DNA from 4 places in the Paenarthrobacter sp. NPDC018779 genome. Region 3 is predicted to be linked to each of the others. Evidence: riboswitches for the same ligand, from Rfam matches in the RefSeq annotation. Region 3 holds a riboswitch; each other region holds the start of a gene.
The links. A riboswitch is a leader RNA that binds a small molecule or an ion and turns the genes downstream of it on or off. The one in region 3 is predicted to bind S-adenosylmethionine.
Positions count from the first base shown of each region.

Region 1: it holds a riboswitch for S-adenosylmethionine, as region 3 does, so the genes downstream of both, ACH488_RS06760 (hypothetical protein) here and ACH488_RS09790 (homoserine O-acetyltransferase) in region 3, are expected to answer to the same signal.
Region 2: it holds a riboswitch for S-adenosylmethionine, as region 3 does, so the genes downstream of both, ACH488_RS04685 (NADH:flavin oxidoreductase/NADH oxidase) here and ACH488_RS09790 (homoserine O-acetyltransferase) in region 3, are expected to answer to the same signal.
Region 4: it holds a riboswitch for S-adenosylmethionine, as region 3 does, so the genes downstream of both, ACH488_RS16770 (DUF1737 domain-containing protein) here and ACH488_RS09790 (homoserine O-acetyltransferase) in region 3, are expected to answer to the same signal.

Region 1 covers NZ_JBIRZS010000004.1:102,645-109,608, forward strand. Annotated here, with positions in the region: gene ACH488_RS06745 (APC family permease) at 1-1,970, shown strand, start outside; gene ACH488_RS06750 (helix-turn-helix domain-containing protein) at 2,043-2,618, opposite strand; gene ACH488_RS06755 (sodium:solute symporter) at 2,889-4,427, shown strand; SAM riboswitch class IV at 4,623-4,742, shown strand; gene ACH488_RS06760 (hypothetical protein) at 4,759-5,094, shown strand; gene ACH488_RS06765 (hypothetical protein) at 5,091-5,282, opposite strand; gene ACH488_RS06770 (VIT1/CCC1 family protein) at 5,551-6,705, shown strand; gene ACH488_RS06775 (matrixin family metalloprotease) at 6,860-6,964, shown strand, end outside.
Region 2 covers NZ_JBIRZS010000003.1:39,973-46,936, reverse strand. Annotated here, with positions in the region: gene ACH488_RS04695 (NtaA/DmoA family FMN-dependent monooxygenase) at 1-1,199, opposite strand, end outside; gene ACH488_RS04690 (LLM class flavin-dependent oxidoreductase) at 1,196-2,287, opposite strand; gene ACH488_RS04685 (NADH:flavin oxidoreductase/NADH oxidase) at 2,297-3,406, opposite strand; SAM riboswitch class IV at 3,446-3,556, opposite strand; gene ACH488_RS04680 (hypothetical protein) at 3,789-3,911, opposite strand; gene ACH488_RS04675 (MerR family transcriptional regulator) at 4,255-4,644, shown strand; gene ACH488_RS04670 (NAD(P)-dependent oxidoreductase) at 4,690-5,523, shown strand; partial or broken gene ACH488_RS04665 (hypothetical protein) at 5,520-5,774, opposite strand; gene ACH488_RS04660 (DUF805 domain-containing protein) at 6,084-6,569, shown strand.
Region 3 covers NZ_JBIRZS010000007.1:377-7,340, forward strand. Annotated here, with positions in the region: gene ACH488_RS09780 (VOC family protein) at 1-483, opposite strand, end outside; gene ACH488_RS09785 (bifunctional o-acetylhomoserine/o-acetylserine sulfhydrylase) at 697-2,037, shown strand; SAM riboswitch class IV at 2,200-2,314, shown strand; gene ACH488_RS09790 (homoserine O-acetyltransferase) at 2,329-3,450, shown strand; gene ACH488_RS09795 (winged helix DNA-binding domain-containing protein) at 3,488-4,666, opposite strand; gene ACH488_RS09800 (SGNH/GDSL hydrolase family protein) at 4,668-5,504, opposite strand; gene ACH488_RS09805 (alpha/beta hydrolase) at 5,590-6,237, shown strand; gene ACH488_RS09810 (RNA-binding S4 domain-containing protein) at 6,234-6,461, opposite strand; gene ACH488_RS09815 (DMT family transporter) at 6,485-6,964, shown strand, end outside.
Region 4 covers NZ_JBIRZS010000018.1:37,579-44,542, forward strand. Annotated here, with positions in the region: gene ACH488_RS16755 (PLP-dependent cysteine synthase family protein) at 1-270, opposite strand, end outside; gene ACH488_RS16760 (aromatic amino acid ammonia-lyase) at 264-1,877, opposite strand; gene ACH488_RS16765 (NtaA/DmoA family FMN-dependent monooxygenase) at 1,879-3,207, opposite strand; SAM riboswitch class IV at 3,383-3,496, shown strand; gene ACH488_RS16770 (DUF1737 domain-containing protein) at 3,510-3,770, shown strand; gene ACH488_RS16775 (rhodanese-like domain-containing protein) at 3,767-4,177, shown strand; gene ACH488_RS16780 (O-succinylhomoserine sulfhydrylase) at 4,180-5,388, shown strand; gene ACH488_RS16785 (hypothetical protein) at 5,399-6,034, shown strand; gene ACH488_RS16790 (glutamate--cysteine ligase) at 5,978-6,964, opposite strand, start outside.

The DNA.
Region 1 (6,964 bases), on a different contig from region 3:
CTACGCTGACCAGGCCACCGGCCGACCCTGCCGACCGGCGCAAGGAAGCCTTCAACCTCAAGGCATGGCTGCTGGAAGGCATGCCGGACACGTCGGGCAAACGGCAAGGACCGCACGGTAAGCCGTCCGAGTCGCACAAGCCGCAAGCTTGGTGGAAGGTCATGTGCCTCACCGGCCTGGACTACTTCTCCACCCTCGGTTACCAACCGGCCATCGCCGCCTTGGCCGCCGGCCTGCTCTCGCCGTTGGCTACGCTGCTCCTGGTCTTCGCCACCTTGGCCGGAGCGCTGCCCGTCTACCGACGCGTGGCCAAGGAGAGCCCCCGCGGCGAAGGCTCCATCGCCATGCTGGAACGCCTGCTCCCCCGCTGGGGAGGCAAGCTCTTTGTCCTTGCGCTCCTCGGCTTTGCCGCAACGGACTTCATGATCACTATTACGTTGTCCGCTGCCGACGCAACAGCACACCTCATCGAGAACCCGTTCGCTCCGGAATTCCTTGAAGGCCAGCACGTGGTGATCACCCTGGCGCTGATCGCCGGGCTGGGCATCGTGTTCCTCCGGGGATTCCGGGAAGCCATCAACGTTGCCGTGGTACTTGTCGCGGCCTTCCTGGCACTGAACCTCGTGGTGGTCTTCGTGGCCATCAGCCACCTCTTCACCGAATCCCACGTGATCACCGACTGGTGGGGTGCACTGACCACGTCCCACGGCGATCCTTTGTTGATGATCGGGCTTGCCTTACTGGTCTTCCCCCGCCTGGCCTTGGGGCTCTCCGGGTTCGAAACTGGCGTGGCCGTGATGCCGCAGATCAAGGGGCGCGCGACGGACACCGACGCCAATCCCGCAGGCCGGATCAAGGGTGCCCACCGCCTGCTGACAACGGCCGCGATCATCATGAGCTCCTTCCTGATCACGTCAAGCTTCACCACGGTCATGCTGATCCCTGCCGCCGAGTTCGAATCCGGCGGCAAGGCCGAGGGGCGCGCCCTGGCCTACCTCGCCCACAAGTTCCTCGGCGATGGCTTCGGCACCGTGTACGACATCAGCACCATTGCCATCCTGTGGTTTGCGGGCGCCTCCGCCATGGCTGGCCTGCTGAATCTGGTCCCCCGCTACTTGCCGCGTTACGGCATGGCTCCCGCGTGGGCCCGGGCACTCCGTCCGCTGGTTCTCGTGTTCACCGTCATCGCCTTCGCCGTGACCATCATTTTCCAGGCAGACGTCAACGCCCAGGGCGGCGCCTACGCCACGGGCGTGCTGGTGCTCATTACCTCGGCGTCCATTGCTGTGACGCTATCCGCACGGCGCAAGAAGCAGCGGGCCCAGTTCATCGGCTTCGGCATCGTCTCGCTCGTCTTCATTTACACCACGGTGGTCAATTCGATCGAGCGCCCGGACGGCCTCAAGATTGCTGCCCTGTTCATCCTGGGCATCATGGTGGTGAGCTTCATTTCCCGGATCCGCCGCGCCTTCGAGTTGCGGGCCACCCATATCAAAATGGACCAGAAGGCCCTCGAATTCACCGCTAACAACACCGATGGTCCCGTCCGAATCATTGCCCACGAGCCCAAGCGCCTCAGCGCGGACAGGTACCAGGAGAAGCTGGAACACGCCCAGCAGGCCAACCACCTGCCCAAGGACTGCGGCGCATTGTTCATCGAGATCATCGTGGACGACAGCTCGGACTTCGAGCAGGAACTCCAGGTAGTGGGCAAGGAACGCCACGGCTTCAAGATCCTGGAGGTCCACAGCAACAACGTGCCAAACACCCTGGCTGCCGTACTCCTCCACATCCGCGACGTCACGGGCTTCATGCCGCACATCTACTTCCGCTGGACCGAGGGCAACCCGATCTCCAACCTCAGCAAGTTCCTCTTCTTCGGCGAGGGCGAGATCGCACCTGTCACCCGGGAAGTGCTGAGGGAAGCCGAAGCGGACATCACACGCCGCCCCTGGGTGCACGTGGGCTAACCACACCCCGAGATGACAGTTAATGCCAATGTTTCCCCAAAACATTGGCATTAACTGTCATTTCGCGCAGGCTTAGCGGCTCGCCGCGGGCACCAGGACCCAGAGCACCTCCACCGTCTCATCCGTGGGGTTGATCCAGGTATGGGGCTCGCGGCCCGGGAAGGAAAGGGTATCCCCCTCTTCGAGGTCATATTCCTCGTTGGTCAGGATCAGCTTGATCCTGCCTTTGACGACGTGCAGCACGTCAACATCGCAGTCCACGGCATAGAGTTCGTTTTCGCCACGCCCCCGCGGCTCGATGGTTGCCTGGAGGATTTGGAGCCTGCGCTCGGAACGCGCCGTGAGCAGCCGCTCAACAATGCCCTGGCCGCCCAGGGAAATGCGCGGACCGTCGTCGCGCCGGGTCAGGTGGGTTTCGGGGGCGGCGAACAGGTCGCCAACAGACACGGACAGCACCTGGCACAACGTCACCAGCGAGGCCACCGACGGTGAAGTGAGGTCCCGCTCCACCCTGCTAAGGAAGCCTTTGGTCAGGCCCGTGGCATCTGCAACCTGCTCGATGGTAAGCCGCTGCGCCTGCCGGGCTGCACGGATTCTGGAACCGATGGCAACGGGAACATTGCTGGGTTCAACGGGTAGAGCCTTCATTCACAAAACCTTTCAGGCCCGTCCGTGAGGCCCTGTCATTGGAGCCAATAGTAGCCGTAGAGCCACAGCAAAGAGCCAGAATCCGCGGAACCATGACCAAACCACCTTGACTGTTACTCCCATCACAACATATCCTCATAGGCAACAAGTGTTGTCTGTGAGGCACACAACACAAGTCCAACCTCCGTTCGTCAGCACAGAGACTTCGACGCCCTGCAGGAGTATCGTCGAATACCCCAACCTCCGTGCATCAGCTCCAAGGAGCCACTCATGGACTCTTCGTTCATCAACATCGCCATTGTGGTGGTGTATTTGCTTGCCATGCTGGCGTTCGGTTGGTGGGGCAAGTCCCGCACCAAGAACAACAGCGACTTCCTGGTGGCCGGCCGCCGCCTGGGACCGTTCCTCTACACCGGCACCATGGCCGCAGTTGTCCTGGGTGGCGCATCCACCGTTGGCGGCGTTGGCCTGGGCTACAAATTCGGCATCTCCGGCATGTGGCTCGTGGTGGCCATCGGCGCAGGCGTCCTCTTGTTGAGCCTGCTGTTCGCCGGCACCATCCAGCGCCTGAAGATCTACACGGTCTCGCAGATGCTCAGCCTCCGCTATGGAAGCAAGGCCACCCAGACCTCCGGCATCGTCATGCTTGCCTACACCCTCATGCTCTGCGCAACCTCCACCGGCGCCTACGCCACCATCTTCGTGGTCCTTTTCGACTGGGAACGCTGGCTGGCCATCGCCGTGGGCGGCGCGATCGTGCTTGTCTACTCCACCATCGGTGGCATGTGGTCCATCACCCTCGCGGACCAGGTGCAGTTCATCATCAAGACCGTTGGCATCTTCCTGCTGATGCTGCCGTTCGTCATGAACGCCGCCGGTGGCCTGGACGGCATCCGCCAGCGCGTTGACCAGAGCTTCTTCCAGATCGACGGCATCGGCCTGCAGACCATCATCACGTACTTCGTGGTGTACACGCTCGGCCTCCTCATCGGCCAGGACATCTGGCAGCGCGTCTTCACAGCAAAGACCCCCACGGTTGCACGCTGGGGCGGCGCGACCGCCGGGGTGTACTGCATCCTCTACGGTGTGGCCGGCGCCCTGATCGGCCTCGCCGCACGCGTTGCCCTGCCGGACATCGACGTGGCAAACCTCGGCAAGGACGTTGTCTACGCCGAGGTGGCAACCCACATCCTGCCCATCGGCATCGGTGGCTTGGTCATGGCAGCAGCCGTCGCCGCAATGATGTCCACCGCGTCCGGTGCGCTCATTGCCGCAGCCACGGTGGCCCGCGCAGACGTTGTCCCGTTTGTCGCCAGCTGGTTCGGCAAGACCATCAACACCGACGACACGGAAAACCCAGAGCACGACGTCAAGGCGAACCGCTACTGGGTCCTCGGCCTCGGCGTCCTGGCAGTGCTGATCTCCATGGCGGCCCAGGACGTTGTTGTTGCCCTCACCATCGCCTACGACATCCTGGTAGGCGGCCTCCTCGTCGCCATCCTCGGCGGCCTTGTGTGGAAGCGCGGTACCGGCATTGCGGCAGCCTGGTCCATGGCCGTGGGCTCGGTCCTCACCCTGGTCCTGCTGATCCTCTTCGCAACGGGTGTGATCGAGAGCGCCGACGGCGTCTACGCGAACGATCCCATCTACTGGGGCCTCGGAGCTTCCTTCGTGACCTTCGTGGTGATCTCACTGCTCACTCCGCCCACCGATGCCGCAGTCCGCGCGGCATGGGACAAGCGGGTTGCAGGAGCCATCTCGGATGAACTCCCGCTGGACGCCCACCCGGTCAGCAGCCACAAGGCCTGAAGTCCGGCCACACAGTGGCCACCTCGGCAATGCACGACGGCGGCGCCACCCTTCGCGGGGTGGCGTCGCCGTTTGCGTAGTCCCCGGCTTCCACAACACACCTACCCCCGTTGCGGGGCCCGCTCTGCGCTCATTCGCCCCCGCAGAGCACGCCAAGCAGGCCCCACAAAGGGGAGGCATTAGGATAGGACGCAGCTTCAAGAGATGTGGCGCCAAGCTCCGACTGGCCACGCACCAACCCCATGTTCACGGGTGGTTCGGATGAGGAAGCGGCCCGCCCCGGACCAGAGACAACCGAGCGGGCAAGAGCACTCCCACCAAGGAGCAGTCCTTGCCGTACCAAACTGAAACCACGGTCCAAGCGGGCACATCCCAAGCGGCCTTGGTCAACGCCAGCCCCGTCCAAGCCAGCGCCACCGAAACCCCTTCCCCGACAGTCCGGGTGATTCCCGTGGTTGACATCGTCCACGGCACGGTGATCATTGTCGCGCGCGGCCGCACCGAACGCTTTCACCACCCTGAGCCCCGGCTCCTCGCCGCGGCGTTGGCACGCTCCGTCCGCGCCACGCGCTGGTGTTTCGCGTCGCAAACGCTGACGGTGACCGTTGCCGCCGTCGGACGTGCTGCCGGGCGCGAGCGGCACTTCAGCCTGGTGCCGGCTGCCTAGGATTCGTCGCCGTCGCCGCGGAATTCTTCCTCGGCCTCATCGAGCGGCACAATGCGCTCGTCGTCGTCCGCCACCTCGCCTTCCTCTGCCCAAGCCTCATCGACTTCCTGGTCCTCGTTGTAGTCGTAGGCCGGATCCGACTCGATGGTTGCCCGTTCCGGGTGGTGGGGATGTGATTCGGTGCTCATGCTGCAACCTCCGTCCGACGGGCCGCACCAGGCGGTCCACTGACCGATGTGCGGGGAGTGCCCCGCCCCTGTCTATCCATCTGAGCACCGCCTCAAGAAGGGGTCAAGGGAGGGTCGCCGGCGGCCGCAGCACCGCTGCACCAGGGTTCGGAATTAAGGCATGCCGAACATTCCTGTTAAGGAATACCAGCCAAAAATCCCCGGAAATAGGCGGTACAGTGGGCGGTGCAAAGGGGCCGTAACCGTCCCATCAAGCCCAGGAGAAACAGTGCAACAGCACCAGGAATCCCACGGTCCGTCGAGCCCCGCTCCGGACTCCCGGCCCGAAGAAGAACCCTCGCGAACACCCACGCAGTCGGACGTCCGGCGCTGGCGGCAGTACCTGGCAGACGAACGGGCCGAGGCCGCCGTCTACCGCGAACTCGCCCAACGCCGCGACGGTGAGGAGCGCCAGATCCTCCTTGCCCTGGCAGAAGCGGAAGGCCGGCACGAGGCCCACTGGCTCAAGCTGCTCGGGGAACACGCCGGAATGCCCAAGGCGGCGTCGGCACGCAGCCGGCTCCTCGGTTTCCTCGCGCGGCACTTCGGCTCCGTCTTCGTCCTCGCCTTGGCCCAACGTGCCGAGGGGCGCTCCCCCTACGGCACCGACCCGTACGCCACGCCCGCAATGGTGGCCGACGAGCAAATCCACGAGGAAGTTGTCCGCGGCCTCGCAACCCGTGGCCGCAACAGGTTGTCCGGCACGTTCCGCGCCGCGGTTTTCGGCGCCAACGACGGCCTGGTCAGCAACCTTTCCCTGGTGATGGGCATGGCCGCGACGGGCGTTTCCAGTGCCGTGGTGCTGATGAGTGGCGTTGCCGGCCTGCTGGCGGGTGCGCTGTCCATGGGTGCCGGCGAGTACGTGTCCGTCCGGTCGCAGCGGGAACTGCTCAACGCCACCCTTCCCACCCAGGCCACGTTGGCTGCCGCACCGTCCTTGGACGTGGAGCACAACGAACTCGTCCTGGTGTACCTGGCGCGGGGCATGACCCGGGAAGCTGCTGAACACCGCGCCGCCGAGAGGCTGGGACTCTTCAGTTGCGACTGCGATCCGAGCTTGTCCTTGCAACCTGAAAAGGAAGAAGTCGAGGACGAGCATGAGACGGTCGGTTCGGCATGGGGCGCGGCGCTTTCCAGCTTCTGCTTCTTCGCTTCCGGCGCCATCGTGCCCATCCTGCCGTTCGTCTTCGGCGTGGTGGGCTGGAGCGCGCTGATCCTCTCCGGCGCCTTGGTGGGCGTCGCGCTGCTGGCGACGGGCGCCGTCGTCGGGCTGCTCTCCGGAACCTCTCCCCTGAGCCGCGGCCTCCGCCAGCTGGCCATCGGCCTCGGCGCCGCAGCTGCCACCTATGGATTGGGCCTCCTCTTCGGAGCGGTGATCGTCTAGGCTTCGCCGGCATGAATAGACGGGGCCACCCCGGTCCCGTAATGTTGGTTCGTCCTCTGCGCTGCCTGCGTGAACGGGGCCTGAGGAATGGAGAACCGTGGACACCGAGCATGGGGAGTCGCCTGCGCACGAACCCCGCCCTGCCGGCAAGGCGCTGCGTTTGCTCCTCGGCCTGGTCATGGCGGCGGTTGCCGCTGTGGTGGCAGTCCTGGTCAGCGGTTTCCTGCACGGCGATCCACGCATCACGGCCCTGATCCCG
Region 2 (6,964 bases), on a different contig from region 3:
TCGAAGGCATCCGAGCGGACGTAGTGGGCCAACTGGTCCGCAACCGTGGATGCCGAGCCGACGAACCCCCGCCGTTCGGACAGGTGGTGGACCAGCTGCCGGACGCTGTAGTTGTCTTCTTCTGCGAGCGCCCGCCATTGCCGCGATTTCACCGTGGGCTCATGTCCGGTGTGGACGATGCCGTGGGTGTGGCTCTGGCGGGAGGCTACGGGATCAAATTCCGGCAGGGGTCCGTCCAAATCAACGGTGGAGAGGTCCGTGCCCCAAACACTCTCGATGGCTTGGCGGACCGCGCGGTCGTTGAGGGCGAATTCCTTGTAATACGCGGCCTTCTCGGCAGCTTCAGCGTCCGTTTCCGCTACGACGAGGTTGGCGCCGGGGAAGATCTTGATGTCGTCTCCAGGCCTGCCGTACGAACGGGCGCGACGCCGGATATCTGCCGTGAAGGCAACGGCGTCGTCGAATTCGATGTGGTGGGTGAAGATTCCTTCGGCCCTCCGTGCGGCAAAGTCGCGGCCTTCGTCCGAGTCTCCGGCCTGGAAGTACACTGGCTGGCCTTGCGGGCTCCCTGGTACTTGCGGTGTGGCGTCGATGCTGCTGAATTTGCCTTGGCGGCGGACCTGCCGTGGTTCCGCGGACCAGGCTGCTGCGTCCGGGGATGAAGCGATCGAGCCTGTCGGGAAACCGTCCCACAGGTCCTCCACGGCGGCCACGTAGTCCTCGGCGTGGGTGTAGCGCTCCGAGTTGGGCAGGAAGCCGCCGCGGCGAAAGTTCTCGCCGGTCCAGGCATTGTCCGTGGTCACGATGTTCCACCCGGCTCTGCCGGCGGTCAGCAGATCAACCGAAGCCAGGCGCCGGGCCAGGTCCACCGGGTCCGAGTAGGTGGTGTTCAACGTGGCCACGAGCCCGATGTGCCTGGTCTTTGCCGCCAGGTAGGCGTAGAGCACCAGGGCGTCGGGCCTGCCTGTGATGGCGATGTCGTTCAGCTTTCCGAGGTGCTCGCGCAGCCTCAGGCTTTCTCCGAGGAAGACGGTGGAGAAGAGACCCCGTTCGGCGCTCTGGACCAGCTCGGCGTACTTGTCGAAGTCGTAGTAGTCCTCCAGGCGGTCCGTTGTGCTCCAGTCGTAGTTGGGGCTGAACGGCTGGAAGAGTGCCAGGTGGATCCGGGCATTCGGACGGGGGTACTCGATGCTGCTCATACTGGCTCCTTGCTGGTCGCGATGGCGTTCACGGGCTCGGGCAGCCCCAGGGATTCCCGCAGCGTGCTTCCGGTCGCCGGCGGGACAAATACTCCAGCGGACACAAGGCCCGGGATCACCTCTGCGGCAAGTACTTCGAGGTCGACGTCCAGTACCGCCGGGTGCAGCCTCACGCCGTCGACGACGCCGGAGAGTTCCGCCAGCAGGGCGCGCAGCTCCCCGGCGTTCCCCACGAACCGCAACACGTCCGGCGAGGCCGGCCAGGGCGAAGCCGCGTCCAAGCGGTCGAGTCGTTCCTGCGCTGGTGAGCCACCGGCGTCGAGCACTACCTCAAGGTCCGCGACGACGCGAAGGACGCCCCGCCGTCGTTCTTCCCCGGCCGCGGCGGCGATGCCCGCGAGGCTGTCGGCACTGACGACGACGGCGTCCGGCAGTTCCGCCGCCAGCTCACCTTGGCGGCCGAACACCACGGGCTGGCCCTGCGGCGGGCGGGAAGTGATGGACGGGCCCTTGATGGAGAAGAACTCGCCTTTGAAGTCCGCGTAATGGAACTTGTCCAGGTCAAGGAAGCGGTTGTTCGCGGCGTCGGCGATGAACACGCCGTCCTCCCACGTGTCCCACAACCGGCGCGTAGCAGCCACTACCTCGGCCCCTTCGCGCTGGACCGCGTGCTGGTCGAGGACCGGCTCAGAACCGTAGGCCGCCGCAATGGCCGGTGATTCCCGCGCTTCAGCCAGCCAGCCCGAGCGGCCCCTGGATGCCCAATCCAGGCTGCTGAGCTGATTGGCCAGGTGGGAAGGCTCAGCATGGATGGTGTTGACGGCTGGAACCAGACCGAGCCGGCCGGTCGACGCCGCGACGAACGCGGCAACTTCCACGGTGTCCAGGCGGCCCGTCACGTTCGGGCTGCCTTGCCCGCTGCTGTCGCGGAACGTGGCGAAGGTGAAACCCGCAGCTTCTGCCGTGGACGCGACGGCGGCGAACCGTTCAGGAGTTAACAGCTCCGTCGGTGGGTGCTTGGCGTGGCGCCACGCGGAGGGATGGGCTCCGTCGCCGTCGAGTTCGATGCCGAGTGCAAACTTGCTCATGGAAATCCCCTACTTCCAGATCGCGCGTACGTATTGCTTCTGCCAGAGTTGCTCTGCCGGTTGGTGGCCTAGTTCGTGCGCGGCCCGCAGTCCGAAGCCTGGGTCCGCCAGCCCCGCGCGCCCGACGAAAACCGCGTCGGCAGTTCCCGAGGCGACGATTTCTTCCGCTTCCTGCGGCGAAGTGATGAGTCCGACGGCGGCAACCGGTACGTCCGCTTTGGCGGCGATGTGCTGGGCGAGCGGGACCTGATACCCGGGGCCCAACGGAATGTCGGCGGGGAGCAGTCCACCGCTCGAGACATCCACCAGATCCACGCCGCGCTCCCGCAACCAAGCAGACACGTCGGCCGTGTCGTGGACCGTCAATCCGTGTTCCAGCCAATCCGTGGCGGAAAGCCGGACGAACAAAGACGGACCCGTGGGGCCCAGGACCTCTTTCACCGCCTCCACGACGTCCAGAAGCAGCTTTGCCCGATTCCGGAGCGAACCGCCGTACTGGTCCGTGCGCTCGTTGGACAGTGGCGAGAGGAAGGAATGGAGCAGGAAGCCGTGCCCTGCCTGGATTTCGACGACGTCGAACCCGGCACCGCGGGCGCGCACGGCGCTGGACGCGAAATCGTCCACGATGCCCTCGAGCTGGGCTCCAGTGGCCTGCGAAGGTTCCGGCGATCCGGGGAAGGCTATGGGGGAGGCAGAAAGCGTTGTCCAGCCGCCTTCCTCGACGGGCAGGGCGCCCGGTTCGGCATCCCACGGAGTGCGCAGGGACGCTTTCCGGCCGGCATGGGACAACTGGATGCCGATTTTGGTGCCACGCTCGTGGACGAAATCAACAATGTTGGCCCAAGCCTGTTCCTGGCGGTCATTCCAGAGGCCGGTGTCGCCGAGCGAGATCCGCGCTTCCGGGGAGATCGCCGTGGCTTCGGCGAAGATCAGCCCGAAACCGCCTTTGGCTCTGGCGCCGAGATGGACCAGGTGCCACTGGCCGGGAACACCGTCTTCGGCGGAGTACTGGCACATTGGCGAGAGCCACAGCCTGTTCTTGAACGTCCGGGCGCCCAAGGTGATGGGCTGGAACAGGCTGACCTTTGCTGGTTCGGCTAGTGTTTGCGGCGCGCTCACGCGGCTCCTCCCGCTTCAGGGGCCGCAGACAGCCGGCTCGACATTGACTTGCCGCAGACGCGGCCAGGTCTGTTTCCGGAGCACCCTGCCACTTCAATGCCTGAGGGTTGCCGCAGCACCAGCCGGACCTTCGCGTGCTGTCTCTTGACCTATGGCACGAATCTAGGGCGGTTCAGTGTGTGCCAACAAACGGAATGTCTTGCGGCGTTACCGGACGAAACCGCACGTCAACGGAGGGCGCACAGCGTAACGATTGCCTCGCCGGCCTGGCCTCTTACCGCCAGCTGTACCAAGAAAGCGCTCCGAGTGCTGTCATCACTTCGCCGGCTGTCCTGGGAGCAACATTTGCTCAACCCGAAAAGGAAGATGACGACACACCGCATCACCCCTCGCAAGCTTTGTCTGGAACGAAACTCGTCCCGATTCTTTTTTTCGCGCGGCGGACACCGACCACCGCGCAGGTCAAAATCACCGCAAGAATAAGTCCGTCGACGAGGTCGATCATTAGACCAGGCTCCGCCATTCTTCCTCCAATCAGAACTGTGTCTCCCATTTCGCGGCTGATGTCTCGCGGGTTGTTAAGGGGCAGCGGTGCGTCAAAAACCCCGAGGCGCCCGCGTCAACTTTGTATGGAAAAAGCGAAGGACTTTGCGGGCCCCAAGTTAGGCAAACCGTCGTCGAAGATCGCTGGGTGCACTGTCGGCCCCAACTGCCAGGCTGGAGTTCCTGTCGTGCGGCAGGGCTTAAGGATTTCAGCTGGCTGCGTCGCGGTGAGGTGGGGCAACCGCTCGCTGCTGCAAAATGGGTCGAGGCTCGCAACGGGAAGCCATTATTGATTGGGGAAAGCCGTGAGCTATTCGATATCCAGTGCCGCGGAGCTGACGGGGCTTACGCGGCACACACTGCGCTACTACGAAAGGGACGGCCTGCTGGTCTTTGATGTGCCGCGGGATTCGGCTGGGCGTCGGCGGTACAGTGACCGGGATATTCGCTGGGTACGTATGCTGAAGCGGTTGCGAGAGACAGGGATGCCCATGCGGGATCTGCGCGCCTACATTGCGCTTGTCCAAGACGGCCATGGCAATGAAGAACAGCGGGTCGGTCTCCTTGAAACGCACCGGAGCCGAGTCGAAGAGCAACTTCGTCGCACCGAACAACACCTCAAGGCGATAGACGCCAAAATTATGCTGTACCGGGGCTCACGGCGGGCTACCGTCGACCGCCAGGCCGCCATTTGAGGTTCCGCTTGTGTTCGAGCGCGCTCTAACTAGTTGACTCAAAGCATGACACAGGAAATCAATCAAATTTTGTCCTCGAACGAGCCGCGGGTCGCTCTCATTGGTCTCGGAGCAATGGGCTCGGCCTTCGCCCGCAGGCTCGTTTCAACGGGTCGGGCTGTTACGGTATGGAACCGGACCAAGGCGAAGACTTCTGGTTTGCAAGGGGTGGCAGTAGCCGACACCGCCGCGGATGCCGTAAGGAATGCCGACATCGTCTTGCTCATGCTCAGTGACGACAACGCCGTGCTCGACGTCGTGAGGTCCATGGCAAGCGATGTGCCTGCCGGCGCTGTTCTTGTTGATCTGTCTACTGTCCACCCTGAGACCAGCTCAGAATTGCACAGCTTGGTGCCTCTTGGTGTGCACGTTATCGATGCCCCCGTCATGGGTAGCTCAGACGCTGCCCTCAAAGGCTCCCTGGGACTGTTGGTCGGCGCAGACGAGTCGGCCTTCGAGCTCGTTCGACCAGTGTTGTCGCTGCTAGGAACGCCGTCACTCGTTGGCGGTCCTGGAGCTGGATCAGCGGCCAAAGTCGCAGTGATGTCCGCCATCATTCCCGGCATTTTGGCAGTGGGCGAGGGACTCGCAGTGGGGCGTTCGTTTGGATTGGATGAGGACACCCTCAGGTCAGTCTTTTCGCATACAACTATTGGAGGCCTGACGCAGCGGGTTTTCGCCGTGGAAGCCGACTATGCCACGCGGCTGGCGGCAAAAGATCTTGAACTTGCTCGGCGCGGCAAGGCGACGGTGCTGGTATCCCAGTCGGTTGGCCTCCTGGAGTCCGCGGGCAATGGGGACGAAGACCTGGGCCGGGCGGCTCTCCGCATCCCGGCTTAGTCAAGGCCTCGTGGGAGAGGATTTCTGGATTCGTCATGCCGACGACAGCGAGTTGAGTAGAACAAGCAGACCGGAGTGTGAGGGGATTCTAATGTGGGCTGCCACTCCTTGGTCCATGATCGACCGTTGCTTACCCAGGCAGTGAAGCACCCGGCCCGCGCACCGGATATGTCTGACTCCACATGATCGCCGACTATCCACGGAGTACCTCCGAAGGATTTCGAGTCCTGCGCCACGGCAAACATGCGCTCATCCGGCTTCTGAAGCGGAGTTCAAATGCAGCGGGGGACTTGAGTTAGCCTATCGAAATGAAAAATTTCAAGACGAGGAGCGTGTCATCCACCCTTCCTCTTCTTGAACCCTTCAACCCACCTTCACTGATCAATACAACATCCGGACTCAATATTTGGGGTGGCTCCGCAGGCCGGCACATCGAACGCCTGGCATCCGCGAGACGCCAAGGCAATGCGGGGGTCAGTCCGCGACACCGACGGCGATGGTCAACGCCTGGCCATCGCCGTTACCAAACAATCACACTCTCTATCTCCGGGAATGCACACATGAGCTATCTGCAACAAGCAAATCCATACCAGGCCCCGACTGGCGAACCCCCGCTGTGGGCTCCCTATTACGGCGCCACTTTCGGAGCAGCCATTAGGCGGTTCTTCACGAAGTACGCCGTCTTCAATGGCCGCGCCAGCCGCAGCGAATATTGGTGGTCTGTTCTCGCTTTGACCATCACTGATTTCCTGGTCTTGATTATTGCGAGTCTTCTCAGCGCCCTTGGCAGCACCGTTTCCGAGTACGGCACCAGTACACCCGGTCCCGGTGGCATTGTTGGGTTGATACTGATGTTCGCGTACTACGCGGCGATCATTGTGCCGTCCATTGCCCTGACGGTCCGGCGCCTGCATGACGGTAACCTCAGCGGCTTCATGATCCTGCTTGGTCTGATTCCAGGCTTCGGAGGAATCATTATCCTGGTGTTCTCGCTCCTGTCTCCTAACCCGGCGGGCCAGCGATTCGACCAGCCAGGTATCGGGTAGCAGGAACGGGAAACCAAACTCCGGCACGGAATTGTCGCCCTTTCATCAGATTGCGCGGGTTGGTCAGCGTCACCGGGCCGGGTAAGGCCAAAAATGTAGTAACTCCTTGCGGATCGAGCCAGGCAGTAAAAAGATCCGCATTCTTCCGTAGTATTCAGCGCTGCTGCCACACATGTTCCTAGGGACAACCGGAAGCTGGTGTGCTCGGGCCACCTCAGCCGTCGTGATTGTCCTTCGGCAACACCAAGAGCGGAAAACTTGTGTGCGGGAGGCTGGAAAATGAGAGTGGATCGACGGGCGTTGATCAGGGGTGGCGGACTTGCTTTGGCTGCCGGGGTGGTAGCGGCACAGCCCGCTGCGGCAGCTACGGCCGTGACGAAGAGTGCGAAACGCAC
Region 3 (6,964 bases):
CAGGCTGGACATTTTGACGTCACTTTCATAGACCTTTGAGGGATGCAGGCCGGGATCGCCTTCCCACTTGAGCAGGTACGGCACCTGGGGATCGGCGATCAAGCCGAGGATGCCGATCTGCTGCCACACGAGTTCGCGGCCGTCGGGGAACTTGCGGTTGCCGGGGACTGCGGAACGGCCAAGGCGTTCTTCGAACGGAGCGAGGTCGTCAACGGCGACGCACCAGCCCATCCAACCGCCGCCGGCTGCCGAGCGTGCCCGGACTGCCTGGCCGAAGGGTGCCTTATCCGAAGCGGGGTGGTCCAGGACCTCCACCACTTCAAGGTATTTGTTGTCCGCGAGGGGAATGATCATGTTCCGGGTACCAAAGCGCGGATGCACTCCGCCCCGGACTGCGTCCACTCCCAATGCTGCGGAAATTCGTTCTGTCGTGGCCAGAAGGCCATCTCGTTCACAAGCGTAAGAGACGTGATCCATGCGCATGGCTTCATCTTGGCACTTTGTGATTCGGGTCTCAGCTAAGTCAAGCCTAACCAAGGTGGGATGTTATCGAAGGGCCGCGTCGGGCGTCATGGCGGGACGCCGGAATGACGCCCAAGGACCGAAAAATACTGTCTTCGTCACAAAGCTGTGCATTGCCGCGGAGCCTTCCTAGACTGGCCGCAGTTCCAAGCACCCACTGTCCACCGCAAACCCATGCGCCACGAAGAGGAGAACGCAATGTCCCAAGGATGGTCTTTCGAAACCCGCCAGATCCACGCAGGCCAGGAACCCGATTCCGCCACCGGTGCCCGCTCGCTTCCGATCTACCAGACCACGTCCTTTGTGTTCCCGAGCGCCGAGAGTGCCGCCAACCGCTTCGCCCTGGCCGAGCTGGCACCCATCTACACAAGGATCGGCAACCCCACCCAGGATGCCGTGGAGCAGCGGATCGCCAGCCTCGAGGGCGGCCTGGGTGCCCTGCTCCTCAGCTCCGGGCAGGCCGCAGAAACCTTCGCCATCCTCAACATCGCCGAGGCCGGCGACCATGTGGTGGCCAGCCCCAGCCTTTACGGCGGAACCTACAACCTGCTGGCCCACACCCTGAAGAAGTTCGGGATCTCCGTGACGTTCGTCGAGGATCCGGACAACCTGGAGCAGTGGCGCAACGCCGTCCAGCCGAACACCAAGCTGTTCTTCGGCGAAGTGGTTTCCAACCCGCGCCAGGACGTCCTGGACATCGAGGGCATCGCGAAGGTGGCCCACGAAGCCGGCGTCCCGCTGATCGTGGACAACACCCTTTCCACGCCGTACCTGATCCGTCCCATCGAATGGGGCGCGGACATCGTGGTCCACTCGGCCACCAAGTACCTGGGCGGGCACGGCGCAGCGATTGCCGGCGTCATTGTGGACTCCGGAAACTTCGATTTCGGCCAGGATCCGGAACGCTTCCTCAACTTCAACACCCCGGACCCCAGCTACAACGGTCTGGTCTACGCCCGCGACCTCGGCAAGGACGGCGCGCTCGGCGCCAACCTTTCCTACATCCTCAAGGCCCGCGTCCAGTTGCTGCGAGACCTCGGCTCGGCGGTTTCGCCCTTCAACGCCTTCCTCATCGCCCAGGGCCTGGAAACCCTGAGCCTGCGCGTGGAGCGCCACGTCGCGAACGCCACCAAAGTGGCCGAATGGCTGGAAGCCCATGACGACGTCGAATCCGTCGCCTTTGCGGGGCTGCCGTCCAGCCCCTGGTTTGAGCGTGGCCGCAAGTACGGCCCCCGCGGTACTGGCGCGGTTGTCGCATTCAGCATCAAGGGCGGCGTGGAAGCGGGCAAGCGGTTCGTGGACGCCCTGGAACTGCACTCGCACGTTGCCAACATCGGCGATGTCCGGTCCCTGGTGATCCACCCCGCGTCCACCACCCACAGCCAGCTCACGGTTGAACAGCAGGCCATTGCCGGCGTTACTCCGGGACTGGTCCGCCTCGCGGTGGGCGTCGAGCACGTGGACGACATCCTCGCCGACCTCGAAGCCGGTTTCCGCGCAGCCAAGGGCGCCTGACAACGGAACTGCCGTGAAATACGGTGGCGCCTCCCGGCCGACGATTATTCGCTGGGCGGCGCCACCGGGCGCTCGTTACTGAACGAAGATGCCCCAAACCGTCACACAGCTGTCACATTCTTCGCCAGAACGGCTGTGTTCTTCCTAGACTCTTACGTATTAGGTCATGAGTGCCAGTGACAGCCCCGGCTTGCTGGCCGGCAACCCTCCTCCGCGGTGGGGTGCCCCGGGTGAGGACCTGGCCTGCCGCACGAAAGGCGGTGGGCAAGCGCGAGGTTAGGTGTCAAAGGAATGACCATTACTGCTACAGCCCTTCCCACATCCGAGGAAGCCGACGGAACCGTCAAGTTCGCCCATGTGGGCCCGCTGGAACTCGAAGCCGGCGGTTTCCTTCCCGATGTTGTGTTGGCCTACGAAACATGGGGCCAATTGAACGCCGATGCCTCGAACGCCGTGCTGGTGGAGCATGCCCTGACCGGTAGCACCCACGTGGCCCGTGGTGCCACGGACGAGGATGGCTGGTGGGAACAACTGGTTGGGCCCGGCGCCACGATCGATACCAACCGGTTCTTCGTCATCTCCATCAACATCGTTGGTGGTTGCTACGGCAGTACGGGGCCCTCCTCGGCCGCGCCCGATGGACGGCCGTGGGGTTCCCGCTTCCCGCTGGTCACCCTGCGTGACACTACCGAGGCCGAGTCCCGCCTCGCCGATGCCTTGGGGATCCGTGCCTGGCACTCCGTCCTGGGCGGTTCCATGGGAGGTGCCCGTGCTCTCGAATGGGCCGTCACGTTCCCGGAACGGGTCAAGCGCTGTGCGGTGGTGTCCGTGGGTGCCTACAGCACCGCGGAACAGATCGCCTTTGCCCAGTCGCAGACGCTCGCCATCCGCCAGGACCCCAACTTCAACGACGGCGACTACTACCAGGGTGCCGCGCCCGAGGCCGGCCTCGCCCTGGCCCGCAGGATCGCCCACATCACCTACCGTTCAGCCTTGGAATTGGATGTCCGTTTCGGCCGCGAAGCGCAGCACCAGGAAACCCCGCTCGCCGCAGCCATCCTGGGGAAGCGTGGTCGCTACCAGGTGGAAAGCTACCTCGACCATCAGGGGACCAAGCTGGTGCGCCGCTTCGACGCCAACAGTTACATCGCCATCACCGAGGCCCTCATGAGCCACGATGTCACCCGGGGGCGCGGCTCCTTGGAGGAAGCGCTGGAGCGCACCACGGCCGAGTTCTTCATCGCAGCGGTGGACACGGACCGGCTGTACTTCCCGGCGCAGTCCCGCGAACTTGCGGCGGCGCTGCCGGGTGACGTTCCGGTGCATGTGATCGAGGCACCGATCGGCCACGACGGCTTCCTCACGGAGATCGGGCAGCTCTCGGCGCAGTTGCGGGAGTCCTTCTTCGCCTAGGCCAGGCACTGGGCCGGCTGTCCAACGGGCATTGCCGTCAGGCCAGCCGGGCTTCCATGCCCAGGAACCTGCCGTACCGGTCCACTTCCGCCTCGAGGGCCCGCTGGACGGCGGGCGTGGCGGGCTGGTTCATCCGCACGTCGAGTTCGCAGGTGTTGCCGGCGAATCCGTGCCGCCACCAGCCGGCCAGCCTGCCATCCAGCAGGACAACGTGCATGGGGCCGCCGTTTTCCGGGAAGTAGGGTGCCACGCCGCCGAGGTAGTGCCGGGACTGGGAGTAGCCCATGACGTACTCGTCGTAGCACTGGATGAGGTCCACCCGGGGGAGCGCCGCGTCCGGACCTGAGCCAGTCCCCGGCCCTGAGTCAGACTCCGGGGCGGACCCGGACCGTTCCATGCCGGCAACATCCTCCGCTGCCAGATGGAAGTCCAGCCCCTCGATCCGGAGTGCGGCCAGGGACCCCGGGGCAACGTGGCCGGCTACGTCGAGGCCACGCTTCACGTCCTTCATGGTCAGGCCGGACCACGCCGAGCAATCCTTGACCGTGGCCGGTCCACGGCTGCTGAAGTACCGCAAGGCCAACTGGCCCAGTGCCTGGTCCCGTCCATCGGCGTCCAAGGCGTCAGGCCCAGGCTCGGGCACCCGTTCCCCGAACAGCGCGTACGTCTGCTTGAGGGCACCCCCGGAAGAACGGACAGGCGTTCCGCTGACCAGGATCCGGCTGATCTCTGCGTGCATCAGGTGGTACACGAAGCCCAGTCCTTTGCCCGGGAACCCCGCTTCTTCCAGGACCGCGGAGAGTTCCTCGCGCGTCTTGTGCGCCCCGCCGGACACCGCGCCGGCCAGGATGTTTCCGCTGCGGGCAGCCGCAGAAGCATCCACGCCCGTTTGCCGGTACATGCCTTTGTTGCCCTGGTGGAGGCGATCCGCGGACAACGCCATCAACCACCCGAGATCGTCACGGTGCACAAAATGCCAGGTGGGCCGGAGGATGTGGGTGCGCAGGATGGTGCCGTCCGCCACGAGTTCCTCCACGTCCGCAGCGGAAGCTTCGGCTGTCCGTTGCGCCAGCGACCACCTCGCGTAGGGAAACTCCTGGGCCTGGACGGCAAGGAGGTTCTTGAGGGCATCGGTGGCCGCACCCGCGGAAGGGGCGCGGAGTTGCTGATGGCGCAACCGGAGCCGCACCACGTCGTCGGGCGTCGGCGCAACCACGCTAGCCGCGCGGCAATCCGGTGACGTTGGGCCCGAAGACGGGTCCCGGCGTCGGACGTTTTGGCGTGATGCCATCGCCGGAGGACTGGTGCCGCAGGCGGCGGATGACCCACGGGACAAAGTACTCGCGCGCCCATACGAGGTCCGAGGATCGCGCTTCCCGCCATGTGCGCGGCGGTAACGGCTTGGGGACGAGGGGTTCGAGGGTGTGCTGGACGTTCAGCGCCTCCAGCACCATCATCGCGATGGTGTGGTGGCCGAGGGGCGAGAAGTGCAGGCGGTCCTCGTCCCACATCTGCGTGTCGGCGAGCTGCCGCAAGGACCACATGTCCGCGACGATGGCGTCGTGCCGGGCGGCGACCGTCCGGAGGTTCTCGTTGTAGATGGCCACTTTGCCGCGGATCCGGCTGAGCACGGAAGAAGCGGTGTCCGGGCCGTTGAACAGCACCACGGTTGCACCGCCCGAGCTGAGTTCCTGGACCGCTGCGTCCAGCTTCTCGGCCAGGAGATCCGGATCCCCGCCCGGCCTGATGAGGTCGTTGCCGCCTGCCGATATGGAGACGAGGTCCGGTTGCAGTTCCAGGCACGGGCCAACTTGCTCGTCCACGATCTGCTGCAGCAGGCGGCCCCGGATGGCAAGGTTGGCGTACGCGAAATCGTCATGGCCGCGGCCCAGCTCTTCGGCCACCCGGTCCGCCCAGCCACGGAAGCCTCCGGGGTTCTGCGGCTCGGGGTCGCCGATGCCCTCGGTGAAGGAATCACCCAGCGCCACGTAGCGGCTCCAAGGATGCGTTTCTACCGGACTGCCGGGCGTTACCAATGAATCGCTCTCACTCACTTGTCTTATCCTGCCTTGTGAACTCGTGTCTGCGAACCTACGCCACCGTAGGTTGTTACCCATGGGTAACTGCAAGAATAGACCCATGACTGAAGCCGTTGCATTCCCCGCGCCCGTTGTCCTGTGGTCCCATGACGAAACCGAAAGGGCGGGAAAGCCGCTCCTGGTCCTGCTGCACGGCTACGGCTCCAACGAGGACGACCTCTTCAGCCTTGCCGGACTCCTGCCGGACGGATTCGTGGTGGCCGCCCTTCGCGCCCCGATGCCCATGGGCCCCGGTTTCACCTGGTTCCCGCTGACGGCCTCCATCGACTACTCCCTCGATGCCGTGAAGCTGGCCGCCGAGTACGCGCTGGAGTGGTTGGACACCGTCAAGGCCAACCACTCCTCGGTGACACTGCTGGGCTTCTCCATGGGCATGGCCATGGCAACCACCATGCTCCGGTACCGGCCCGCGGACTTCGCCGCCGTCGTCGGGCTTTCGGGTTTCGTGGTCGACGCCGGCGCTGACGCCGCCTTCCGCGACGACGAACTGGACGGTACCGTCCCGCTCTTCTGGGGCCGCGACCAGCAGGATCCCGTCATCACGCCGGACAAGATCGACTACACCATGGGCTGGGTACGCAAGCACGTTGACCTCACCAAGGTGCTCTACACGGGCATGTGGCACGGGATCAACCAGCAGGAGATCGGGCACGTGGGCGAATTCCTCACCCACAAGGTCCTCAGCTAGGAGGAAGCGATCCGGACCGTCTGGCCGTTGACGGTTACGGTATCGCCGGCGTGGAGTTGGCGGCCGCGGCGTTCTTCGATGTCGTCATTGACCTTGACCAGGCCGTTCTTGATGAGCTCCGTGGCTTCCACGCCGTCCTCAACGAGGTTGGCGAGCTTCAGCAGTTGGCCGAGGCGGATCATGTCGTCGCGGATGGGGATTTCGTCGATTTCGGGGTTGCTCATACAGCAATGATGCCTGAAGTAGTGTGGTGACAGTGCCGCACCCTACCCGCCGTTCCAGTCTTCCGCTTGCCCTTGGCCTGCCCCTCGCCGTCCTGACGGGACTGGTACTCCCGGTCCAGGGTCGCATCAACGGAGCGTTGGCCGGTGCCCTGGACGATGGCATCGCCGCCGCAGTAGTGAGCTTCACCACGGGCCTGGTGGTGATCGCGGCGATTTCCCTGGCCACCCCCAAAGGCAGGGCTGGGCTGGCGCGGATTGTTCCCGCGGTCCGAGCGCGCAGCTTTCCGCCGTTCTACGTCATGGCCGGTGCCGTGGGTGCCTTCTTCGTCTTCGCCCAATCGTTCACCGTGGGACTCCTCGGTGTGGCCCTGTTCACGGTGGCTTCCGTGACCGGTCAAACGCTCAGCGGCCTGCTGGTGGACCGCCTGGGCATTGCCCCCGGCGGCAAACGGTCCCTCACAGGGCTGCGGGTCCTGGGCAGCGTGCTCACCGTTGCGGCCGTG
Region 4 (6,964 bases), on a different contig from region 3:
GGACGTGCTTTCCACAATGGTGGCGCCGGGCCGCAGTTCACCGGATCTCTCGGCCGCCCGAACCATGCTCAGCGCGGTGCGGTCCTTGATGGATCCGCCGGGGTTCTCCGACTCAAGCTTGACGTGGATGCTGCTGCCCAGGCCCCTGCCCAGGTTCTCCAACTTCACCAGCGGCGTGTTGCCCACCTTGTCCAGTACGGAGGTATCCAGCCCGTCGGGCGCCCCCGTTGCAGCATGCACCCCGTGCCTGCGGGCTGCCGTTGTCACCATGTTCCTCCTCCTTCCGCTGCGGCAACGTCCGTGGCCCGGACGCTGCGCACCTGGTCAGGCCTCGGCCCCTCCCATACCGCCGCCACTGCCTCGCGCAGCACACGCCGTGCCCGGTCAACAAGTTCGGGGGCCGACGGCCGCTCCGCCAGCACATCGGCCAAGCGGCCCACGACGGCGGCAGTCCCCTTCCCGAGCGGTTGCGCGGCTCCCGCTTCGAGCAGCAGGTAGGACGCAGTGAGGGCTTCAATAGCCAGGAGTTTCTCCAAGGCGTCCAGGGATTTTTCGAGTTGCTGCAGGGCGAGTGGCGCCAGAGTCGAATGATCTTCGACGTCGGCGGACAGGGTTGGGGCTCCCAGGGTGGCCGGAGCCGCGAGGAACTTTAGTTCGGCCAGCAGACCGGCCGCGGAGTACCACAGCAAGCCGGGAAGCTCTTCCTGGGCCAGACCGGAACCGGCGGCCGCGGCAGCGAGGTGCTTGGCACGGATGGCACGCTGCGGCGGGTACAGCTTGGCGATCCGGCGTTCGCTGGAGATCCCCACATGTGCCAAGGCCAGGCGCAGGCCTTCGAAGGACAAGGCAAGCTGCATCGGCTGGAAGTTTCCACCGGAGACCATCTGTCCGGACTCCAAGTCCACCAAGGGATTGTCGCCGCGGCCGTTCAACTCCACATCGAGCGCGAAGCGAAGCTGCGCAACCAGGGCCCGGAACGCGCCGTGGGTTTGCGGCGCGGCCCTGAAGGACAGGGCGTCCTGCACGGAGACCTCGGGACGGACGTCTTCCAACCACCCACCGCTCAAGAGCCGGCGGACAGCGGCGGCCGATTCGCGCTGCCCGTCCACCGCCTTGGCCGCCTGGATGGCCGGCGAAAAGGGACTCAGGTTCCCGCCGCCGTCGTACCTTGCGGTGGTTTCCAGGGACAGCGCCAGCCCGACGTCGGCAAGCCCTGCCACCTGCTGCAGCCGCACGAGGGCGAGCGCGCCGGCCCCCGTCGAGTAGCTGTTGGCGCTGACCAGGGCCAAGGCCTCCCCTGCCGCGAGCGTGAGTGGCTGCAGCCCGGCGTCGGCGAGCGCCTTGGCGCCGGGCACCAGGGTGCCTTCGGCGTCGAAGGCTTCACCTTCACCGATGGCGACGGCGGCGACGGCGGCAAGCTGGGTCAGATCGGAAGAACCCACTGAGCCCTCGCTCGGGATCGCGGGATGCACCCCACGGTTCAGGAGTTCGGCGTAAAAGCCTGCTGTTTCGGGTCGGACGCCGGAGCCGCCGCGGCTGAAACCTATGAGCCGGGCGAGGATGACGGCCCGGGCGGCGGCAAGGTCCAGATAGGGGCCCACTCCGCTGTTGTGGTAGCGGACCACCTGCACTTGGTAGCTGAGGACGGACTCCTCCTCCACAGCGGTGTCCCGCCCGGAGCCCAGCAGGGTGTTGAGCCCGTAGACGCGTTGCCCGGACGCGGCCGTCCGTTCCACGATTTCCCGTGATCGCCCCATCAATGTCAACGCATCATGGTTGAGTTTCACGTGAAACGCCGGGTCAGCGGCAACCTGGGCCAAGCGCTCGGGAGGCACAGCGGCGGTCCCGATCACCAGTTCATTGGGTTCGGGGGCCATGTCAAAAGTCCAGGAGGTTTTGGCGGAAACCTCCGTTGCCGTAACTGCTCCTCAACAGCCCGCGGCGCCGAAGCTCCGGGGTGAGTTTGTCCAGCACGGAGTGGACCGTCACGGGATCCACAAACCCGGAGAAGAGGAAGCCGTCACCGCCAACAGCTGTGCCGGTCTCTTCGAGGTAATCGGCGATCTCCCCAGCAGTGCCAATGATCGAGTCTCCGGCTCCCCCGCTGCGGGCTTGAAGGATCTGGCGCAACGTGGACCCTGGAGGGGCTGCCTTGGAGAAGTGTTCCAGTGTTCCCTGGTTGCTGTTGGTGCTCAGGGTGGGGAGGGGCTCGTCGAGGTCGAACTTCTTGAAGTCGATCACCGAGAGGTAGGAAATCGAGTTGAGTTGGCTGTCGATGTCCCGCTGCGTGAGCTCCCGCCGCTGAGCCCTTAGTTCCTCCGCCTCGGCCGTGGACCCCACCACGGTGGGCTTGAGGACGAAAAGGACCTTGACGTCGTCGGGGTTCCTGCCCACCTTCGACGCCTCCTCGCGGATGGAATCGCGGTAGGCCTTCATGCCGTCCACCCCGCGCGCCAAAGCGATCGCCACATCCGCGTTTCCGCCCGCGAAGGCCTTGCCGCGGGGCGAGGCCCCGGCCTGCACCAGCACCGGTTCCTCCGGCAACGGCGCGGTGTTGAGCGGCCCACGAACCCTGAAGAAGTCCCCCTGATGGTTGATCGGGTGCACCTTGGTGTGGTCGGCGAAGACACCAGCGGAGACGTCCTCAAGCACAGCGCCAGGTTCCCAGCTGCGCCACAGCCGCCTGACGACGTCGACGAATTCCTCCGCCTTCTCATACCGCAAGTCGTGTTCAATCTGTTGGTCCAGCCCGTAGTTCTGGGCGGCGAGGTCGCTGCCGGAGGTAACAACATTCCACCCGAGCTGGCCCTCGGAGAAGTGCTGGAGCGTGGCGAGGAGGCGGGCCGCGGTGAAGGGAGGATAGAAGGACGCGCTGACGGTGGGGACTATCCCCAGGTGTTCCGTGGCGGACAAAAGGTACGGAACCAGGGCCAGGGGGTCGTGCTTCGGCGCGAAGGACGCATGGGCCAAGGACACCTCAGCCGTGCCCCCGTACGTATCCGGGACGGTGAGGGAATCCTCGATGATGAACAGGTCCAGCCCGGATCGCTCAAACGCCCTCACGGCCTCCTGGTACAGCGCGGGTTTCTTCCAGTCGTAGCCCAGGCCGTAGCCGGGAGTCCCCCAGCCCTGGACTCCGAATCCGTGGCCCACGAACCATCCAAAATGCAGCATGGGCTTGAGTGTAGAACTGCTGTGTCCGTTCACCGCGACCTGATTTCATGCGAAGTTACAGGGGGTCGTACTGCGTCAATTATGCTCCCGCGGGGTCACATTTGGACCCCGTTCGGCCCACCCCTGGAAGGCACCGGTTACGCAACATGACGACGACGGTGCAGTCGCCAAATGCGGCTGACCAGCTGTGGATGTTACGTTTTTCTTGAGTAATGAGCACCAGCGTTAAGCCCTGACTTGCTGGTCGGCAACCCTCTCCCGCGGCGGGGTGCCTCAGGTGACTACTCGGCGTATTCGACACTTCGAACTGCAAGCGTGACTGAGGAGCACCACGAATGCCTGAAACCACTGAAGAAAAACTCTCCTACCGCCTGATCACGGGCCCCGATACCCGTGACTTCTGCGAACGGATCTCCGCGGCCTTGGCCGAGGGCTACGTGCTGCACGGCAGCCCCGCGGCCACGTTCAACGGCGAAACCGTGATTGTTGCACAGGCCGTCATCTTGCCCGCTGCAGTGGCCAGTGCGGACGCAGCCGTGGCGAGCGCCGTGGACGAGTTGGACAACTACGAGGAAGCATTCGAGGGCCACGCATGAGCTACGCAGGTGACCTGACCCCGCAGGACGCGTGGGCAAAACTTGAAGACGGCGCCATCTTGGTGGACGTGCGCACCGAAGGCGAATGGGCCCATATCGGCATTCCGGACACCAAGGCCACAGAGAACGATCCCCTGTTCATCCAGTGGAACCTCGCCGGTGGCATCCCGAACTCACGCTTCCTCGAGGACCTGCAGCAGCAGGCTCCCGAAGGCGACGGCGTGGAGCTCGTTTTCATCTGCCGCTCCGGCCAGCGCTCCATCGCTGCTGCCATCGCCGCCACGCAGGCCGGCTTCACGGCCTACAACGTCCTTGAGGGCTTTGAGGGTGAACCGGACCGTTACGGCGAACGCACCGTGAATGGCTGGAAGAATCGTGGCCTGCCGACCAACCTGGGGAACGACTAAAAGTGACTTTCAATCCTGACGCCGCCGGCTGGAGCCCTGACACCCAGGCCGTCCGCGGTGGCCTTGACCGTACCAATTTCCAGGAAACGGCAGAGCCCGTCTTCCTGAACTCAGGCTTCGTTTACGAATCCGCAGCTGCCGCCGAACGCGCCTTCACCGGCGAAGACGAGCGCTTCGTCTACTCGCGCTACGGCAACCCGACCGTCGCCACGTTCCAGGAGCGGCTGCGCCTGCTCGAAGGCACGGAGGCGTGCTTTGCGACGGCGTCCGGCATGTCCGCGGTCTTCACTGCCTTGGGTGCCCTGCTGGGTGCCGGTGACCGTGTGGTTGCCGCCCGCTCGCTGTTCGGCTCCTGCTTTGTGATCCTCAACGAGATCCTGCCGCGCTGGGGTGTGGAGACGGTCTTCGTTGATGGTCCGGATCTGGAGCAGTGGCGTGCGGCCTTGTCCGAACCAACGACGGCCGTCTTCTTCGAGTCGCCGTCCAACCCGATGCAGGAAATCGTGGACATCCAGGCCGTCAGCGAACTGGCCCACGCCGCAGGGGCGACGGTCGTCGTCGACAATGTCTTTGCCACTCCCCTGCTGCAGCGCTGTGGCGACCTGGGCGCGGACGTGATTGTCTACTCCGGAACCAAGCACATCGACGGCCAAGGGCGAGTGATGGGCGGGGCGATCCTGGGAACCAAGGAATTCATCGATGGCCCGGTCAAGAAGCTCATGCGCCACACTGGCCCGTCCTTGTCCTCCTTCAACGCCTGGGTGCTCACCAAGGGCCTCGAAACCATCGGACTGCGCGTGAACCACAGCTCCGCGTCCGCGTTGAAGATCGCCGAGTGGCTCGAGCAGCAGCCGGCCATCAGCTGGGTCAAGTACCCGCTGCTCAAGTCGCACCCGCAGTACGAGCTCGCCACCAAGCAGATGAAGGCCGGCGGAACCGTGCTCACGTTCGAGCTCTCGCCGTCCGGTGGACGCACAGCCAAGGAAGCTGCTTTCGCGCTTCTGGACGGGCTGAGCGTCATCGACATCTCCAACAACCTGGGCGACTCCAAGTCCCTCATCACCCACCCGGCCACCACCACCCACCGCGCCATGGGACCGGAGGGTCGCGCAGCGATCGGGTTGAGCGATGGCGTGGTCCGGTTGTCCGTAGGCCTTGAGGACGTGGACGATCTCATCCTGGATCTGGAGAAGGCCCTCAAACAGGTCTAACCTTCATGCCATGAGGCATCCATACCGCCGCGCTGGGGCTGTCATCGTCGCGGGTTCCGTGGTGTGGCTGGTGGGGATTTCACCCGTTCCGCAGGTCTACACCACGCAGGATCCCGCCGAACGCCTGCGGCTGCTGATGCGTGGCGAGCGGGGCTGGATTGTGGGGCACCACCTGGCTGCCGCAGGAACCGCTGCCGTGCCGATGGGGTTCGCCGCCTTCGCCCGGGCGCTCCCCGAGGGAACGGCCAAATCCTTCGGTGGTGCGTCCGCTGCGGCCTTGCTGGCGGGCGCACCGCTGTTTGTCTACAGCCTGTCCCGCCGGGCTTCGGACCTTGAGCGCTTCGCCTACCGCCGAGGATCCAACGCACCGTTCCTGGGCTACTCTTGGCTCCACATTGCCGGGCTGGGCGCTCTGGGCGTGGGCCTGCTGAGTTCCCGGGCGAAGCGCTGGGTGGGGTTCACCGCCTCGGGCGCGGCTGCGCTGTTCGGCGTGATCCTGCTGACCGCCAAGGACATTCCGCCGTTCGCCTTCTACGTCACGGAGGGACTGGTGGGGGCCTACTTGATCGCCTGGGATGATGAGGCCGGGTCAGGCCCGCCGGACCCTGCCGAGGACGGGCGCGGGATCTCGATGGGCGTCGGCTGACGCTCCGCGCACGGTCACCCTGGCGGCATGCCCGACGGCGGCCGCGAGGGCCTCCGGGGTTGGCGGGCTCTCCGGGTGCCTCTGGTGTTTGCGGTTGAACCGCGTCACAGCCTCCCGTTGCTCGTGGGCACCGTTGCCGCGCTCCAGGATGTCCGCGATCCCGGCTTTGACCAGGCCCAGTTCGCCCTGATCGTCAAGGACCGGGCTCAGGTAGTCCACCAGGGCCCACACAACGTCGGCAGCCGGTTCGGGACGGAACTCCCCGAAGTCCAGCAGGTCTCCGCGGAGGCCTACGTTGCTGGCCTGCCAACTGGCCATGCGCAGCAGCGCCGTGGGCACCGAGGAGGGCTCAACGCCGTCGAGCATTTCCAAGGAGGCCGTTTCCACCAAAGCCCGCACCAATACCGCAATCAGGGCCGCGTCCTCTGATCGAAGGCAGACGTCGGCCACCCGGACCTCCACTGTGGGGTGGTTCCGCGAGATCCGCGCATCGAAGTAGATCATGCCTTCGTCCAGGAGCACGCCGGTGTCCAGCAAGCGGTTCACCATTCGGCGATAGGCCGTCAACGAGCCGAACACAGCGCACGGACCGGACGTGGGCCACCTGTTCCACGCCTGGATGCGGTAGCTGTCAAAGCCCGCGGGAAGGCCGCGCCAGTAGGGAGAGTTTGCGCTCAGGGCCGTGAGTACCGCGAGCTTGTCGCGGATATGGTCCAGCACCACCACGCCCTCCTCCGGCGACTCTACCGAGGTGTGCACATGGAAGCCGCACGTCAATTGCTCATGGGCCGTCAACCCGAACCGCTCCAGCATCTCGGCGTAGCGGGGATCGGGCGTGGTGTGCGTCGCGGAAGCCAAGGGAGACGTGCCGAGGGCTGCTATCCGGGCGCCGTGTTTCCGGGCAGCTTCGCTGGCCATGGCACGGCCGCG